3 regions of the Luteibacter sp. P4_E6 genome follow, and region 1 is predicted to be linked to each of the others. Evidence: riboswitches for the same ligand, from Rfam matches in the RefSeq annotation. Region 1 holds a riboswitch; each other region holds the start of a gene.
The links. A riboswitch is a leader RNA that binds a small molecule or an ion and turns the genes downstream of it on or off. The one in region 1 is predicted to bind cobalamin.

Region 1 (5,313 bases):
GCATCGTCTTCGAAGTGAAGGCGACGAGGAGGACGGGAATCTGCCCGGTATCGAACTTGAAGTACTGCGGCGGCGAGGGCATGCCGGCCGGCAGATCGGCCGCGGCCGCGTTGATGGCCGCCTGCACGTCGCGTGCGGCAGCGTCAGTGCTGCGGTCCATGGTGAAGCGGACACGAACGAAGCCAGCCCCTTCGGAGCTGTTCGAGTACATCTGGTCGACGCCCGGAATCTGGCCGAGGTGGCGTTCCAGGGGCGCGATGATGGTCGACGCCATGGTCTGCGCGTTGGCACCCGGCATCTGGGTCTGGATGAATACCGCCGGCACCTCAATCGAGGGCAGCGCGGCCACGCCAAGCAGCATGTATGCGATCGCACCGGCAAGGGTCAGGCCCGCCGCAAGCAGCGACGTACCTCTCGGCCGGCGAATGAATGGTGCAAAAAAGTTCACGACACTTCCTGTGATCGCGGGAAGCATACCCGCGCCCGTGGACTTTATGACGGCAGCGCGACGGTGTCGCGTGTGCCTTTAGTGGGGGCCCTGCCGGAAGGCAGGGGTGTCGCGTTCATTTATATCGAGGCAAAACATAGGGAATCGCCGCTGAAGCGGCTCCCACACAGAGCCTGGCACCTTCCATCACAAGGCTTGGCACCTTCCATGGTCAGGCAGGTCTCATGTGGGAGCCGATTTATCGGCGATGGGGGTGACTCAACGCGCCGGCGAATACCGCACGGTCAGGTAATAGGTCCGCCCCAGCTGGTTGTAATACGCCGCGGTCTCATAGCGACGATCGAACGCATTGGCCAGGCGACCCTGGACGCTCCAGTCGCTATCCACGTGCCAGGTGGCACGAACATCCGCCGTCGCGTAGCCGCCCAGGCGTGTCGTATTCGCGGCATCGTCGTAGCTGTAACCGGCGGAGTAGACCGAGCCACCGACGGTGAAGGCGCCGAGATCGCGGTCCACGTCCACGCGGGCCGTACGCTTGGGACGGCGTGCCAGGAGGTTGTTGTACTCGTCACCGCTGTCACGGTCCTTCGGCTGCTGCAGGGTGGCGTAGCCACGCAGGTGCCAGCCGTCCACGTCCGCGCCCAGCTGTCCTTCAACGCCACGGATGCGTGCCTTGCTGACATTGATCGGCAGGAAGTTCGCATCGAAGCCGATCAGGTCGTTCACCCGCGTCTGGTAGGCGTTCACCGCCCAGTTCCAGATGCCCGGGCGGGCCGACAGGCCGATCTCGGCCGTGCGCGACTTCTCCGGGCTCAGGTTCACCGGCGCGCCGTACGGGTAGTACTCGTCGTTGAAGGTCGGCGCGTGGAACGCGGTGCCGTAGGAGGCGGTGACCTTCATGCCGTTGTCGAAGCGGAAGCCGTACGCGGCCTGGCCGGTGGTGTGGTTGCCGAACTGGTTGTTGTGGTCGTGACGTGCCGACAGCTGGATCTCATTGGCGCCGAAGATGCCCTGGTACAGCGCGAACACGCCGGTGTTCTCGCGCGTGTCCTTCAGGTAATCCGTGTCGCTCTTCAGCTTCTCCTGCTGGAAGTCCACGCCGACGCTGAGCGTCTGGCCCGGAGCGAGCGTGAAATCGTTCTGCCAGGAGGCCTGGTTGCGCTTGGAGTACAGGTAACCCACGCGCGCCTTGTCGACGCCGTAGTTCACGAAGTCCAGGGTCTTGTCGGCGCCGTTGAGGTAGTTGTCGGCGCGGTCCTGGTTCTGGCCCAGGCTGATCGACATGCGCCAGTTCTCCAGCGCGTTGAACGCGAGCTTGGTGCCGGCGACCTGCTGCGAGCGGCGGGTCAGGTTCTGGAAGTCACCGTCGTATTCGATGTCGCCCTTGCTACGCAGCCAGCTGCCGGTGAGCTCCGTACCGTCGTCCCAGCGGTAGCCGCCGGAGAGCGCGCCGTTATAGGTGCGGTAGGCGTCATGGTCGGGTTCGTCGGTGAAGCAGCCTTTGAAGGCCTCGCCCGCACCGACACGGCAGGCATTGATGCCCGAGGTGTACTGGCCGCCGAGGCTGGCGTTGTACCAGCTGTGCTGCGTGCCACCGGACAGGCCGAACTGGCCGTCGGTGTAGCCGTGGCTGCCACCGGTGACCGACACCGAAGGCGTGGGCGCTTCGCCGGCCTGGCCGTGGCGGGTGAAGATCTGGATGACGCCACCGATGGCGTCCGAGCCATACAGGCTCGACTGCGGGCCGCGAACGATCTCGATGTGGTCGATCTGGTCCACCGGCAGCTGCTCGTAGGCCGGGATGCCGGCACCGACCGTGCCGACGCGCACACCGTCCAATAGGACCAGGGTGTGCGAGGAGTTGGTGCCGCGCATGAACAACGATGTCTGCTGGCCGATGCCACCGGTGTTCGCCATGACGATGCCCGGCAGGCCGGTGAGCAGGTCCTGCACGCTGACCGGCTGCAGGCGCTCGATGTCCTCGCGGGTGATCAGCGTGACCGGGGCGAGCACTTCGTCGAGCGGCGTGGCCGCACGGTTGGCCGTGACCACCACCGGATCGAGCTTCTCGGCGGGAGCGTCGGCCGCGTGGGTGGCGGCGATGGACGACAGCAGGGCCATCGCGAGCAGGGTCTTCTTCATGGAGCCGTTTCCTTAGTGCGTCGCTAAAGGCGAAACGGAGGACAAACGGCGAACGGCATGCGGGCACGGATCGACCCGGAACGCTGTCCGGATCCGCCCTCCGCGAATCGCCCAACATAAAACGCCCCGCGAGTGTCGCGAGGCGAATGCRTCGGGCCGGTCTCCGGACTCGCGTCAGCCACCTGCCGTGGCGGAACCCGGCGCCTTCCCGCTTTCGCAGTGGCGTATGGCCGGTTTCCGTAAAGACCTTCAGGCCTTCCTGTCGCTTACCGTTGCGGGGGCAGTGCCGGAATAGTCGCGAGGCGACGCACCGGCTTCCCGTTTCATCCCACCAGCGACCGCCGGCCGGGACACCCGAACGGCGCCACTCTAGCGGGCCGCCGGGTTCATGTCACGCGGATTTAACAAACGTGACGGTGTCAGCCGACGACGCGGACGCCACCGATCCAGGTCTCGACGACCTCGTGGTTGTGGTCCATCACGACCAGGTCGGCACGGTAGCCGGCGGCGATGTGGCCGTGGGTGGCGCCGAGGCCGAGGAAGGCGGCCGGGTAGGTCGAGGCCATGCGGGCGGCTTCGTCATAAGGCACGCCGACCATGTTGATCGTGTTGCGTACGGCCGTGGCCATGTCCAGCGCGGAGCCGGCCAGGGTGCCGTCGGCGGTCTGGCAGACACCGTCCTTCACCGTGATCGTCTCGCCCTTCAGCACGAAGGTCGGGTCGTCGGAGCCGACCGGCGGCATGGCATCGGTCACCAGCATCATCTTCTCGCGCGCCTTCGCCGCGATGGCGACACGCAAGGAAGCCGGATGCACGTGGTGGCCGTCGACAATCAGGCCGCACCAGCTGGCGGGATCCTCGAGTGCGGCGCCGACCACACCAGGTTCGCGGCTGGTGAACGGGGTCATGGCGTTGAACAGGTGCGTGAAGCCGCGAATGCCAGTGGCCAGCGCGTTACGCGTGGTGTCGTAGTCGGCGGCGGTGTGGCCGGCAGCGACGATGACGCCGTTGGCGACCAGCTCCTGCAGCACGGCGGCGCTGGCGCGTTCCGGTGCGAGGGTGAGCAGAGTCACGCCGCCGTGGCGGCGCGCGACCATCGCCACGTCACTCGCATCGGCGATGCGGAACTTGGCCGGATCGTGCACGCCCTTGCGTTCGGGCGCGATGAACGGGCCTTCGAGATGGATGCCGAGCACGCCGGGCACGCCCTGGGCCACGGCTTCGTTCACGGCGTCGATAGCCTTCGCCATGACGTCGACATCGTCGCTGATGAGGGTGGGCAGGAAGCCGGTCGTGCCGAACTTCGCATGCGCCTCGCCGATCCTGCGGATCGCATCGACGGTGGGTACGTCGTTGAACAGCACGCCACCGCCGCCGTTGACCTGGCAGTCGATAAAGCCGGGTAGCAGGGTGCGGCCACCGAGATCGTGGCGTTCCGCCGCGCGCACGCGCGGATCGGATGGCAGCGCGAGACCGGTGATTTTTCCGTCGTCGATGAGGACGGCAAAGCCACCCTGGAATCCGTTATCGGTAAGGACGCGGCCGTTGACGAGGGCGAGGGTCATACGAGGAACTCCATGAATCAGACGGTTTCCGTCACCTTGTTCAGGTGCGGCGGGACGTCGGGATTGAAGCCACGGCGCAGTGCGAGGGCGGCGGTGGCGCGATAGAAGCTCTGCACGGTGACCAGCACCGCGGCGATGGGTGCCGTGGCGACGAGCGGGAGGATGTCGTCACCCGTGGCACCCGGCGCGGCTACCCACACCTTGGCACCGCGCTTGCGGAACTCGGCGGCGACCTCGAGCACGCCGGGCAGGGTGTCGTCGTTCTGCGCGAAGAACAGCACCGGAAAATGGGGGCCAACCAGGGCCATCGGGCCGTGCTTCACCTCGGCCGCGCTGAAGGCTTCGGCATGCAGCCCACAGGTTTCCTTGAACTTGAGCGCGGCCTCGAGCGCACCGGCGAAACCAAAACCACGACCGACGACGAACAGGTTGTGCGCATCCACCAGCCCGTCGGTGAGTGCCGACCAGTCGGCGTTCCAACCGTGACGAAGCTGGGCGGGCAGCGCGGTGATCGCATCGGCGATCTCGGGCTTGCCGCTCCACCGGGCGGCGATGTGCAGGATGGCGAACAGCGCGCCGAGATAACTCTTGGTCGCGGCGACGCTGGTTTCCGGTCCGGCGTGCAGGGGCACGACGACGTCGGCGACATCGGCAAGCGGCGAATCCACCACGTTGACCAGCGCGACCACGTAGGCACCCGCCTTTTTCGCGGCCTCGGCATTGCGGACCAGGTCGGGGCTCTTGCCGGACTGCGAGACGGCCACATAGAGCGCGCCGTCGAGGCGCTGCGCCGCGTGGTAAATCGAGGTGACCGACGGCGAGGCCGACGCGGTGACGACGCCGAGCTGGGTTTCAAACACGTACTTGGCGTACATGGCCGCGTGATCCGAGCTGCCACGTGCGCAGGTGATGACCATGCGCGGCGGTGTGGCGCGCAGGCGCTCGGCGAGCGCCCCGATCACGGCTTCGTTGTTGGCAAGTTGCCGCTCGACGACCTCGGCGGTCTCGTGCGCTTCGCGGAACATCAGGGTGTCTTGCGGCTGGATCGTCATGGTCTGGTTGGCTCGTTAGTCGCTTTGCAGTTCGGCGACGAAGTCATAGATGTCCCCGCGGTACCAGGAACAGGTGAATTCGACGATCCGGCCGTCGTCGAGAAAG
Region 2 (4,922 bases), on a different contig from region 1:
AGTCGATCAGCACCGACAGGACCACGAAGCCGACGAAGGCCAGATGCTTGCGCAGATAGATGCCGCCAAGGAAGAACAAGGCCATGGACGCATCGGGTAGATGAAGGGCATCGCCGAAGTGATTGAAGCGCGTGGCGATCATCACTAGCGCGAACAGGCCGGCAACAGCAGTGAACAAGGAACGTGAGAGCGGCTTCATAAGGTGACCTCGAAGGTGGGACGGTTACGAACGGGGCTGGTAACGCAGGGTCAGCATCCAGTTGCGCTCCGGCTGGTTGTAATACTGCGCAGTCTCGTAGCGACGATCGAAAATGTTGTTCGCCGACAGTTCGATTTTCCACGCCGGGGCGAAGGCATAGGCCATGCGAAGATCGGTCAGCGTGTAGCCGCCCAGCCGGTTGGCGTTGGCGGTGTCATCGAAGCGATAGGCCGAAGCGAACACGCTCGCACCGACGCTGAACGCGCCGAAGCTGCGGTCGACATCGATATTTGCGGTGCGACGCGCACGACGCGGCAGCAGGTTTCCGTGCGTGTCATCGTCGCTATCGTCGATCGGCTGCAGCCAGGTGGCGTTTCCGGCGAGGCGCCAGTCACCGATGGTTGTGTCCGCGGCCATCTCGACGCCACGGATGCGCGAGCGGTCGATGTTATTCGCCCCGCCGAACGGGAACAGCGGACCACTCAGGCTCGAGTCGAACACGATCAAATGGTCGATCTTGTTCTGGAAGCCGTTGACGGACCAGTGGCCCCAGCCCGGCGTGCCCCGCAACCCCAGCTCCCAGTTCTTCGATGTCTCCGGGCCCAGATCCGGATTGCCGTAGTCGGGGAAATACAGGTCGTTGAAGGTCGGCGCCTTGAAAGCGGTGCCGTAGCTAGCGGTCACGCGCAAGGTCTTCGTCAGCGCATAGCCGTACTGGAGGCTGCCGGTGGTCTTGCCGCCGAACTGGCTGTTCTCGTCACGACGCACGCTGCCCTGTACGGAGCTGTCGCCGTACTCCTGCTGCCACTCGGCAAACAGCGCGTGGTTGCGGCGTGCATCGACGAGGTAGTCGGTGCTGCCAACCACGCGATCGCGTTGCCAATCGAAGCCCACGGTGGTGAGGCCGGCGCTCTCACCGACGCGACCGAGATCGGCCTGGAGGGAAGCGAGGTCACGATGCGTGTTGAACGTGTCGGCGTAAACGCCATTCTCGTAGTCGGTCGAAAGATCTTCGCTACGGCTCAGGCTGGCGGTGATCAGGATGTCCTGCGCCGGCTTGTAGCGCACGCGGCTGCCCAATACCTGTGTCGCCGACTGGGCAAAGTTGCTGCTGGTGCCGTCGTAGTGGTTGCGGCCTTCCGTACGCGTCGCCGTGGCGTCAGCGTCCCACTGGTCGTCGAAACGCCAGCCGCCCAGCAAAGACAGCGCATTATTCTTGTAACCATCCCTGTCGGGCTCATACGTGAAGCAGCCGGCGCCGCCCGGGCTGGGCTTCCCGCGGCACGCATTGATGCCGTCGGTCTGGTCATGGGTTGCCTGGACGGAGTACCAGCCTTGCGCACCGCGACCGGCGAAACCGACGGAACCGCTCGCCGCGTCGTATGAGCCCACGCCTACCGAGAAGTTCGGTACGAACGCGCCCTCGGGATGACGGGTGAAGATCTGGATGACGCCACCGAGCGCTTCCGAACCGTAAAGGCTGGAGTACGGACCGCGCACGATTTCGATGCGCTCGATCTGGTCGACCGGGATGTCCTGGAAGGCAGCAGTGCCGGAGGTGGCCGAGCCGATCTTGACCCCGTCCACCATCACCAGCACGTGATCGGATTCGGTACCGCGCAGGAACACGGACGTGGCCTTGCCCGGACCGCCGTTGTTGGCGATCGACACGCCCGGGGTACCGCGCAGCAGGTCAGCCAGGGAATGCGGCTGGAGACGCTCGATATCGGCGCGGTCGATCACCGTCGAGGCGGCGAGGACCTGGCTCTGGGTCTGGTCTGTGCGACTGGCCGTGACGACGACCTTGTCCAGATCGGTGGAAGCATCATCGGCGATGGCCGCAGCGGGCACGAGCAAAGCGATCGCGATGGAGACCGCGAGGGTGGAAGAACGAAATGACACAAAACAACTCCTGCTAACCGCGCCTACCCGCGCGGCATCAATGGCGAGGAACAGGAGGCGGGAAGACAGGATCGCGGAGGGCAAAAGGCCGACGGCAACCCACGACATGGCCCTCCGCCTGTCCGGTGTACCTCATGGCCGGTCTCCGGGCTCGCGAGCGCAGGGAATCCCTACCGGACGGCGCCTTCCCATGCCTATGGCACAGTGACTTGATGCCGACCTTTGCTCGCCTACCGTTGCGGGGGCAGCTCCGGAATGGTGGCAGCCTCGAAAGGCCGCGCACGTCACCGGATTCCCGTTTCAATCCTCGGCACTGAAGCCTTGGATCACCTTGGGCGCAAGTAGTGTATCCGAACGCGGCACACGGYGGCATAGATGGCCAATTAAAAGAAGGGTGCGCGGCCGAGCCGGCCGCTGAGTGCCCCAAAAGCCTTAAAAGGTTGCATCGAATTCCTTGCTGCCCGACCACAGCACGGTGTTGTGTTCACCGGTCAATCATCGTCGCCCCACAGGGCGATCAGTGCTCGCGAACCGTCGCGCCTTTCACCGCGTTGGCCAGCCGCTGCTTCATGACCGCATCCGACGGATTGGCGTCGCTTCCGTAGTACAAGGTGTAGAGCACGTTGGTATCGGCACCAGGCGTACCGAGCGTCGTGCCAGCCCAGCTCATGTCGGAGTCCTTGTACGGCTGTCCGTCCCCTGGGTGGGCGCGGGTAACGATGTCCTTCCAGCCGGAAAGATAATCGCGCGGCGAGTCAGGGAATGGCTTCGGATGCCGATTGATGCGTACGGCGGTGTACTTGTCCATATCCGGCTGAGCGCTAATGCCCGCGATACCCAGCGTCGCGCTGCCGTCGCGTCCCAGATAGCCGTAGCTGACGGCGAGCTCACCGTTGGCTTCGATCGGCTGCAAATCCGGGCCATAGCTAAGCGAGAATCCCGCCGGCGCGATGGAAAACCGCTTGCCGAAGTCGATGGCGAGATTCGCAGAGGCCAGCTCCGTGGGCACCCAGTCACCTTGCTGGAGGAATTCCTTCCAGGCAGCGAAGCTACCGTCGTAGGTCGTGGAGATCAGTCCGAGGAGGGTTTCGGTCTGGACGCTATCGGCGTGCCGGAAACGCGACTGCGTCTTCGACAGGAGAACGACATAACCGTCGGGCACGGGTAGCGAGTACACCTCGAGCACGGCGTCGATAGCCGGGAAGGCAAAGTCGCGATGCTGCCAACGCCGATGCCATCGATCGACGACGACAACGTCGCTGATGGGCGACCCGAGCGACGTCATCCTGACTTTCTCGTCGCCCACGTCACGCGTGAACGTGGAGGCTTTGAAGATCAGGTCCACGAGGCCGGCGGCGTCGGAGTACAGCTTGGCCAGGGGCAGATCGTCTGGCTTTCGCACATGCAGCAGTATGACTTTCCCCAACAGGCCGGCATCGACGAAGCCATTGCCTGGAAGTGCTGACTTCGCGTGCTCGGGTATCCAGTAGGTCCACTCGTTGTTAGCACCACGACGAAGTGCCATGGGGTAGGCATCGAGCGGCGCACCGGCGGCAAGGATTTTTTTGCTGCCATCACCCTTGGGAAACATGTTGGCATCCTCCCGGCCGAGAAGCTCCTTCCACTGGGAATCGAAAAAGGTGTCGGCCTGCGCCAGGTAACTCTTGGCGAAATCGTCAAAAGTAAGTGGCAGGTCGACATGCACGCGGAAGATCCCATCCTGGGTCGCGTCCATGAAGATGGCACGGCCCGAGGCACGCCTTTCCGAGTCCACCGATTTCGTCGGCGCATCCAGAACCAGACTGATGGGCAGCGCGAAGTTGAGGTTTTCGTTGGGCGACTTGCGCAACACCACGCCGATCACCTTCCCGTCCTTGTCCAGGAGGGGGCCGCCGCTATTGCCTGGCGATGCGGCCGCCGAGAAGCGGATCCACTTCCACTGGCCATTCTCGTCTTCCGGCGTATCGGACGTGTACAGGCCATCGCGTACCACGACGCCTGTGCCCAACGCATTACCGACCGCGTAAACCGCCTCGTTGAGATGGTTACCACGGTCGACGGCCAGGGGTTTCACGTCCGGCGCGTTGGCCACGGTGAAGACCACAAAATCTTGCGCCAGGGAAAATCCGACGACCTTGTCGATGGCAAAGACCTTGCCGTCCGCGTCACGTAGCAAAGGCGGACCCGAACGGCCGCCAATGCCGTCAATGACCACGTGGAAAGCCGTGACGAAACGGTTCTTGCCAATGGCGAACGCCGTTCCGATCGAATTGTATTTGTCGTTGCGGTATTGGAAGGGGAGCTTTTCCAGCGGGAGCGGCTTCTCGTAGCGTGCGGATGAATCGTCGGGCTTGGCCAGCACCACCTCGAACGTGGCGCCTTTCACCACGGGCAAATGCGACGCGTCCAGGGTGGCGGCAGACAGGCTCTGCGAGAACCACACGGCTATTGAGAAGAGGGTCAGGCGGCAGATACGTCCGTGAATTTGCATGAAGGCGCTCGGGCTGGTGGGCCGGGAGTTTCAGCAGCCTCCCTGGCAAGGCTTGAACCGCGTCAGACGATACAGTGTCAGTCAACCCCACTCAATAACGACGGCAGAGTGTCTGCCGCAATTATTGCAAGACAACCGGGAGCCCCGGTTTCGCAGCCTGCGTCCAGGTTCCGGAGAATCCGCCCGACTTCGTCGGCACCAGATCGAACGTCTCGAGAACCACGCCATGCTCATCCTTATGTTGCAAGATCCAGTGCCCGGATGGCGCCTTGGCGATGTCGAGGCCGATCGATGTGCCAATCCGTTCGTAGAAATAGCTCGCGCCGGAAG
Region 3 (4,922 bases), on a different contig from region 1:
CATCGGGTACCTCTGGAAAGAATGAGCGGCTTTTGTGGGAGCCGCTTCAGCGGCGATGGGTGCTTGCGTCGGTCTGGCCCGCTGCCGCGGGATCGCCGGCAATAGCCGGCTCCCACAGGTTTCCGGTACCCCTATCGCCGATGAATCGGCTCCTACATTTCTCTACTGTTACTGGCAGGCTTCGCAGTACTCGGGGTTCTCCAGCGAGCAGAACACCGCGGCTTCGGCCTGTTCCTGTGCATCCGCGGCCGGGGCGATCGGTGCCTGCACGGCGGCCGGGGAGCTGACCGTGGTCTTGGCAATACGCGTAGCCGGACGCGAGCGCAGGTAGTAGGTCGTCTTGACGCCGGACTTCCACGCGTACATGTACATGGAGGAGAGCTGGCCGATGTTCGGGTTCTCCATGAAGAGGTTCAGCGACTGGCTCTGGTCGATGTACGCACCGCGCGCGGCGGCGAGGTCGATCAGCGCCTTCTGCGGCAGTTCCCAGGTGGTGCGGTACACCTCGCGCAGCCGTGCCGGGATCGCCGTGATGCCCTGCACCGAGCCTTCGGCGAGCTTGATCTGGTCGCGCACTTCGCCGGTCCACAGGCCCAGCGTCTTCAGCTCGTCGACCAGGTAGCGGTTGACCACCAGGAAGTCGCCCGACAGTGTTTCGCGCTTGAACAGGTTCGACACCTGCGGCTCGATGCACTCGTAGCAGCCGGCGATCGAGGCGATGGTTGCCGTCGGCGCGATGGCGATGAGCAGCGAGTTGCGCAGGCCCTTGGCCTTGATCTTCTCGCGCAGATCGGCCCAGCGGCCGTCGGCATCGGTCGGCGTGGCGGCCGGCCAGTAGTCGAACTGCATTTCACCGTTGGCCGAACGGGTTTCTTCAAAGCCCGGTAACGGGCCGTCGCGCTCGGCGATCTCGTTCGACATCGACAGCGCGTGGAAGTAGATCTCTTCCTGGATACGCGTCGACAGCTTGCGGGCTTCTTCCGAATCGAACGGCAGGCGCAGCTTGAAGAAGACATCCTGCAGGCCCATCACGCCGAGGCCGACCGGGCGCCACTTCATGTTCGCCGTCTTCGCCGTGGCGATCGGGTAGAAGTTGAGGTCGATCACGCGGTTGAGCTGGCGAACGGCGGTGCGCACGGTGGTGGCGAGCTTGTCGTAGTCGAACTGGCCATCCACCACGTGGCGGGCGAGGTTCACCGAGCCGAGGTTGCACACGGCCGTCTCGCCTTCCGAGGTCACTTCGAGGATCTCGGTGCACAGATTGGACAGGTGGATGACGTTCTGCGGCAGTGCGGTCTGGTTGCTGGTCGCGTTGGAGCGATCCTTGAAGGTCATCCAGCCGTTGCCGGTCTGGGCCAGCGAACGCAGCATGCGGGCGTAGAGCTCGCGTGCCTTGATCGACTTCGACGCGAGGCCTTCGGCTTCGGCCTTTTCATAGGCGGCGTCGAAGGTCGGGCCCCAGGTGTCGACGAAATGCGGGACGATCTTCGGATCGAACAGCGACCAGTCGCCGTCCAGTTCCACGCGGCGCATGAACAGGTCGGGGACCCAGTTGGCCAGGTTGAGGTTGTGTGTGCGGCGCGCGTCGTCGCCGGTGTTCTCGCGCAACTCGAGGAACTCCTCGATGTCCGCATGCCAGGATTCCAGGTACACGCAGGCCGCGCCCTTGCGCTTGCCGCCCTGGTTCACCGCGGCAACCGAGGCGTCGAGCGTTTTCAGCCAGGGCACGAGGCCGTTCGAATGGCCGTTGGTGCCTTTGATCAGCGAACCGCGCGAGCGGATGCGCGAGTAGGCCAGGCCGATGCCGCCAGCGAACTTCGATAGCTGGGCCACGTCGCCATACTTGGCGTAGATGGATTCCAGCGCGTCCTGCGGGGAGTCGAGCAGGAAGCACGACGACAGCTGCTCATGCGCGGTGCCGGCGTTGAACAGGGTCGGCGAGCTGGCCAGGTACTCCAGCGACGAGAGCATGCGGTACAGCTCGAGCGTCTCGGCCACGTCGTTGCCGCCGAGCGCGCAGGCGATGCGCATGAAGAAATACTGCGGCGTTTCGATCACGAAGCGCTTGGTCGGGTGGCGCAGCAGGTAGCGGTCGTACACCGTGCGCAGGCCGAAATACTCGAAGCGACGCGAACCGGTCGTGTCGATCGCATCGTTGAGCTTGCGCGCGTTGATCTGCACGAAGTCGCGGAGGCGCTCGTTGAGGATGCCCAGGTCGAAGCCGGTCGAGATCGACTGCGAGAAGGACTGGATGTCCTGGCCCGACACTTCCTTGTCGACGAACGCGGCGAGCAGGCGCGCGGCGAGCTGGCCGTATTCCGGCTCTTCGGCCGTGAGCGCGGCCGAGGTGCGGATCGACAGCTGGTCGAGTTCCTGGGTGGTGGCGCCGTCGTACAGGCCGCCGATCGTCTTCAGCGCCACGCGCATCGGATCGACCGCAAACAGGCCATCGGCGCTGCGCGTCACCGCGCGCACGATTTTGTTCACGTCGACCACTTCGTGGCCGCCGTTGCGCTTGGTCACGCGCATCTGTCCGGGGTTGTGCGGCGGCGTCAGCGCGAAGGCCGGCGGCGCGTCGTTCTTGTAACCGGCGGCAGGCGCCTTGTCGGTTGCTGCGGAGGGAGTGGCGGCCGCGTCGGCCGTCTCGGTGCGCTCGCGCGCTGCGGAATCCATCGTCGTCATTGTGTTGGCAGCCCCATGGCCTTGGTCAAACCTCCGTCCCGAGGGTCGGCTCGATGCGATGGGGGCAAAACACGGGAAATGTCGGGGACGGAGCGCCTTTGAAGGCCTCCGGTCCGCGACGTGCTTCCCCGCGGAAGCCGTCACCACTATCGAGGCCTCTCGGGCACCGATTGCTGGCAGGTCTTCGGACTCGTGGACGTGGACCTTGCGGTCCGCCTACCCGTCGCTTCCCAGTCCCCGAAGGACCAGTGCATTGAACGGGATCGTTTCCACTTACCGCTGCGGGGCAGTTCCGGATTCACACCGGTATTCCCTATTAAGTCCGACGGGCAGTCGCGCCTCTCCGGACACCAACGAGACACACGATATAGCTGGCGAAGGGGTGCGTCAACACAAGATGTAGGGTGTTGGCGTAGGTGGTTGATCGGCTGGGGAGTCCCTGTTGTCAAGCGTTTTTCGACGGCTCGCCAATGAAGGTTCTGTGAAGGCCGTCTACACAAAGGGAACCACAATGAACCGATAAAATCGCCGCCCACCAGCCTCCCACGATTGCTCGACAGATGCCCTCATCGTTCGCATTGCAGGACCAGACTCTCCTTTCCCATGCGCTCGATGCCCTGCCATTTGGCTTTGCGGCCGTGTCGGCTTCGGGAGAGCTGCTCTACGCCAACGCCTGGGTGACCGCCCGCTTGCGCGAACACGAGCCTTCGGGGTTCCTCGGCCTGTGGGACCCCGACAGCCGCGATCGCCTTGTCGCGGCGCTGCCGCTGGTCATACCAGGCAACGGCGTGCGCGAGCTGGCCCTCGCCACGGTCGATGGAGCCCACGTGCGGGTATCGCTCGAAGCCCGGCCGGGTTTGCCAGCCACCGCGGCGGTGACGATCCGTTCGGCGGGAGAGGGCACCGACGGCTCCGGTGCCGCCGAAGATCGCCGCGTTGCCCTGATCGAGATCGGCAACCTGCTGCGCGATCTGGAAGATCCGATCGATATTGCCTACCGTGTCGCCGAGGTACTCGGCCGGACGCTGAAGGTGAGCCGGGCCGGCTACGGCACGATCGACCCGGTGGCCGAAACCATCACGGTGGAGCGAGACTGGAATGCGCCAGGGATCCAGACCCTCGCCGGCGTACTGCACTTTCGCGACTACGGCAGCTACATCGATGAGCTCAAACGTGGCGTGACCACGGTGATCACCGACGCCCGGACGGACCCACGCACGGCTGCCACCGCCGATGCCCTGGCCGGCATCACCGCCTTGTCCTTCATCAATATGCCGGTGACGGAACGGGGCGGCTTCGTCGCCCTCCTGTACCTCAACCACGCGGACCCTCGCGACTGGTCCGAGGAAGAGATCAGCTTCGTCAGCGAAGTAGCCAGCCGCACGCGCGTGGCCGTGGAACGGCGCCGTGCCGAGCACGAGCTCCGGCTACTGGCCAAAGATCTCGAGCGCCAGGTCGTCGAGCGTACCTACGAGCGCGACCGGGTCTGGACTCTCTCCAGCGACATCCTGGTCGTGGCCGACACCGACACCCGCCTGCTATCGGTCAATCCGGCGTGGACAACCATCCTGGGCTGGAGCGAGCGCGACACGTTAGGTCGTTCCTATCTCGACTTCGTTCACCCGGAAGACATCTCGCGCACCCAGGACGAAACCGGCCACCTGGCCGATGGCGAGACCACGCTTCGCTTCGAGAACCGCTATCGCACCGCCGACGGTGGCTTGCGCACGCTCTCGTGGCGAGCGGTGCCCAGCGAGGGCCTGATCTTCGCCGTGGCCCGTGACGTCTCGGCTGAGCGTGACCGCGAAGCAGCGCTGGACGTGGTCCAGGAGCAGTTGCGCCAGGCGCAGAAGATGGATGCGATCGGTAACCTCACCGGCGGCGTGGCCCACGATTTCAACAACCTCCTCCAGGTGATCAGCGGCAATCTGCAGTTACTCGCCGCCGACGTCTCCGGGAACGAACGCGCGGAGCGTCGCGTCGCCAATGCCATGGCGGGTGTCACGCGCGGCTCCAAGCTTGCCGCACAGCTGCTCGCGTTCGGTCGCCGCCAGCCGCTGGCACCCAAGGTCGTCAACATCGGTCGCTTCGTCCGCGACATGGACGAACTGTTGCGCCGCGCGTTGGGCGAGGCCATCGAGGTGGAAACCGTGATCGCCGGCGGGTTGTGGAACACCCTGGTGGATCCCTCGAACGTGGAGAACGCGCTGCTCAACCTCGCGATCAACGCGCGCGACGCG

Region 2: another riboswitch for cobalamin. It lies ahead of btuB (TonB-dependent vitamin B12 receptor); the one in region 1 lies ahead of AC1DT2_RS01235 (TonB-dependent receptor domain-containing protein).
Region 3: another riboswitch for cobalamin. It lies ahead of AC1DT2_RS04020 (ribonucleoside-diphosphate reductase subunit alpha); the one in region 1 lies ahead of AC1DT2_RS01235 (TonB-dependent receptor domain-containing protein).

Annotation. Positions count from the first base shown of each region.
Region 1 covers NZ_JBFUJE010000007.1:5,728-11,040, reverse strand. Annotated here, with positions in the region: gene AC1DT2_RS01240 (efflux RND transporter permease subunit) at 1-448, opposite strand, end outside; gene AC1DT2_RS01235 (TonB-dependent receptor domain-containing protein) at 707-2,590, opposite strand; cobalamin riboswitch at 2,728-2,963, opposite strand; gene nagA (N-acetylglucosamine-6-phosphate deacetylase) at 3,010-4,155, opposite strand; gene AC1DT2_RS01225 (SIS domain-containing protein) at 4,173-5,207, opposite strand; gene AC1DT2_RS01220 (GntR family transcriptional regulator) at 5,223-5,313, opposite strand, start outside.
Region 2 covers NZ_JBFUJE010000119.1:4,675-9,596, reverse strand. Annotated here, with positions in the region: partial or broken gene AC1DT2_RS09725 (hypothetical protein) at 1-199, opposite strand, end outside; gene btuB (TonB-dependent vitamin B12 receptor) at 224-2,101, opposite strand; cobalamin riboswitch at 2,221-2,450, opposite strand; gene AC1DT2_RS09715 (S1 family peptidase) at 2,619-4,592, opposite strand; gene AC1DT2_RS09710 (hypothetical protein) at 4,714-4,922, opposite strand, start outside.
Region 3 covers NZ_JBFUJE010000031.1:13,948-18,869, reverse strand. Annotated here, with positions in the region: gene AC1DT2_RS04025 (ribonucleotide-diphosphate reductase subunit beta) at 1-3, opposite strand, end outside; gene AC1DT2_RS04020 (ribonucleoside-diphosphate reductase subunit alpha) at 169-2,682, opposite strand; cobalamin riboswitch at 2,841-3,052, opposite strand; gene AC1DT2_RS04015 (hybrid sensor histidine kinase/response regulator) at 3,243-4,922, shown strand, end outside.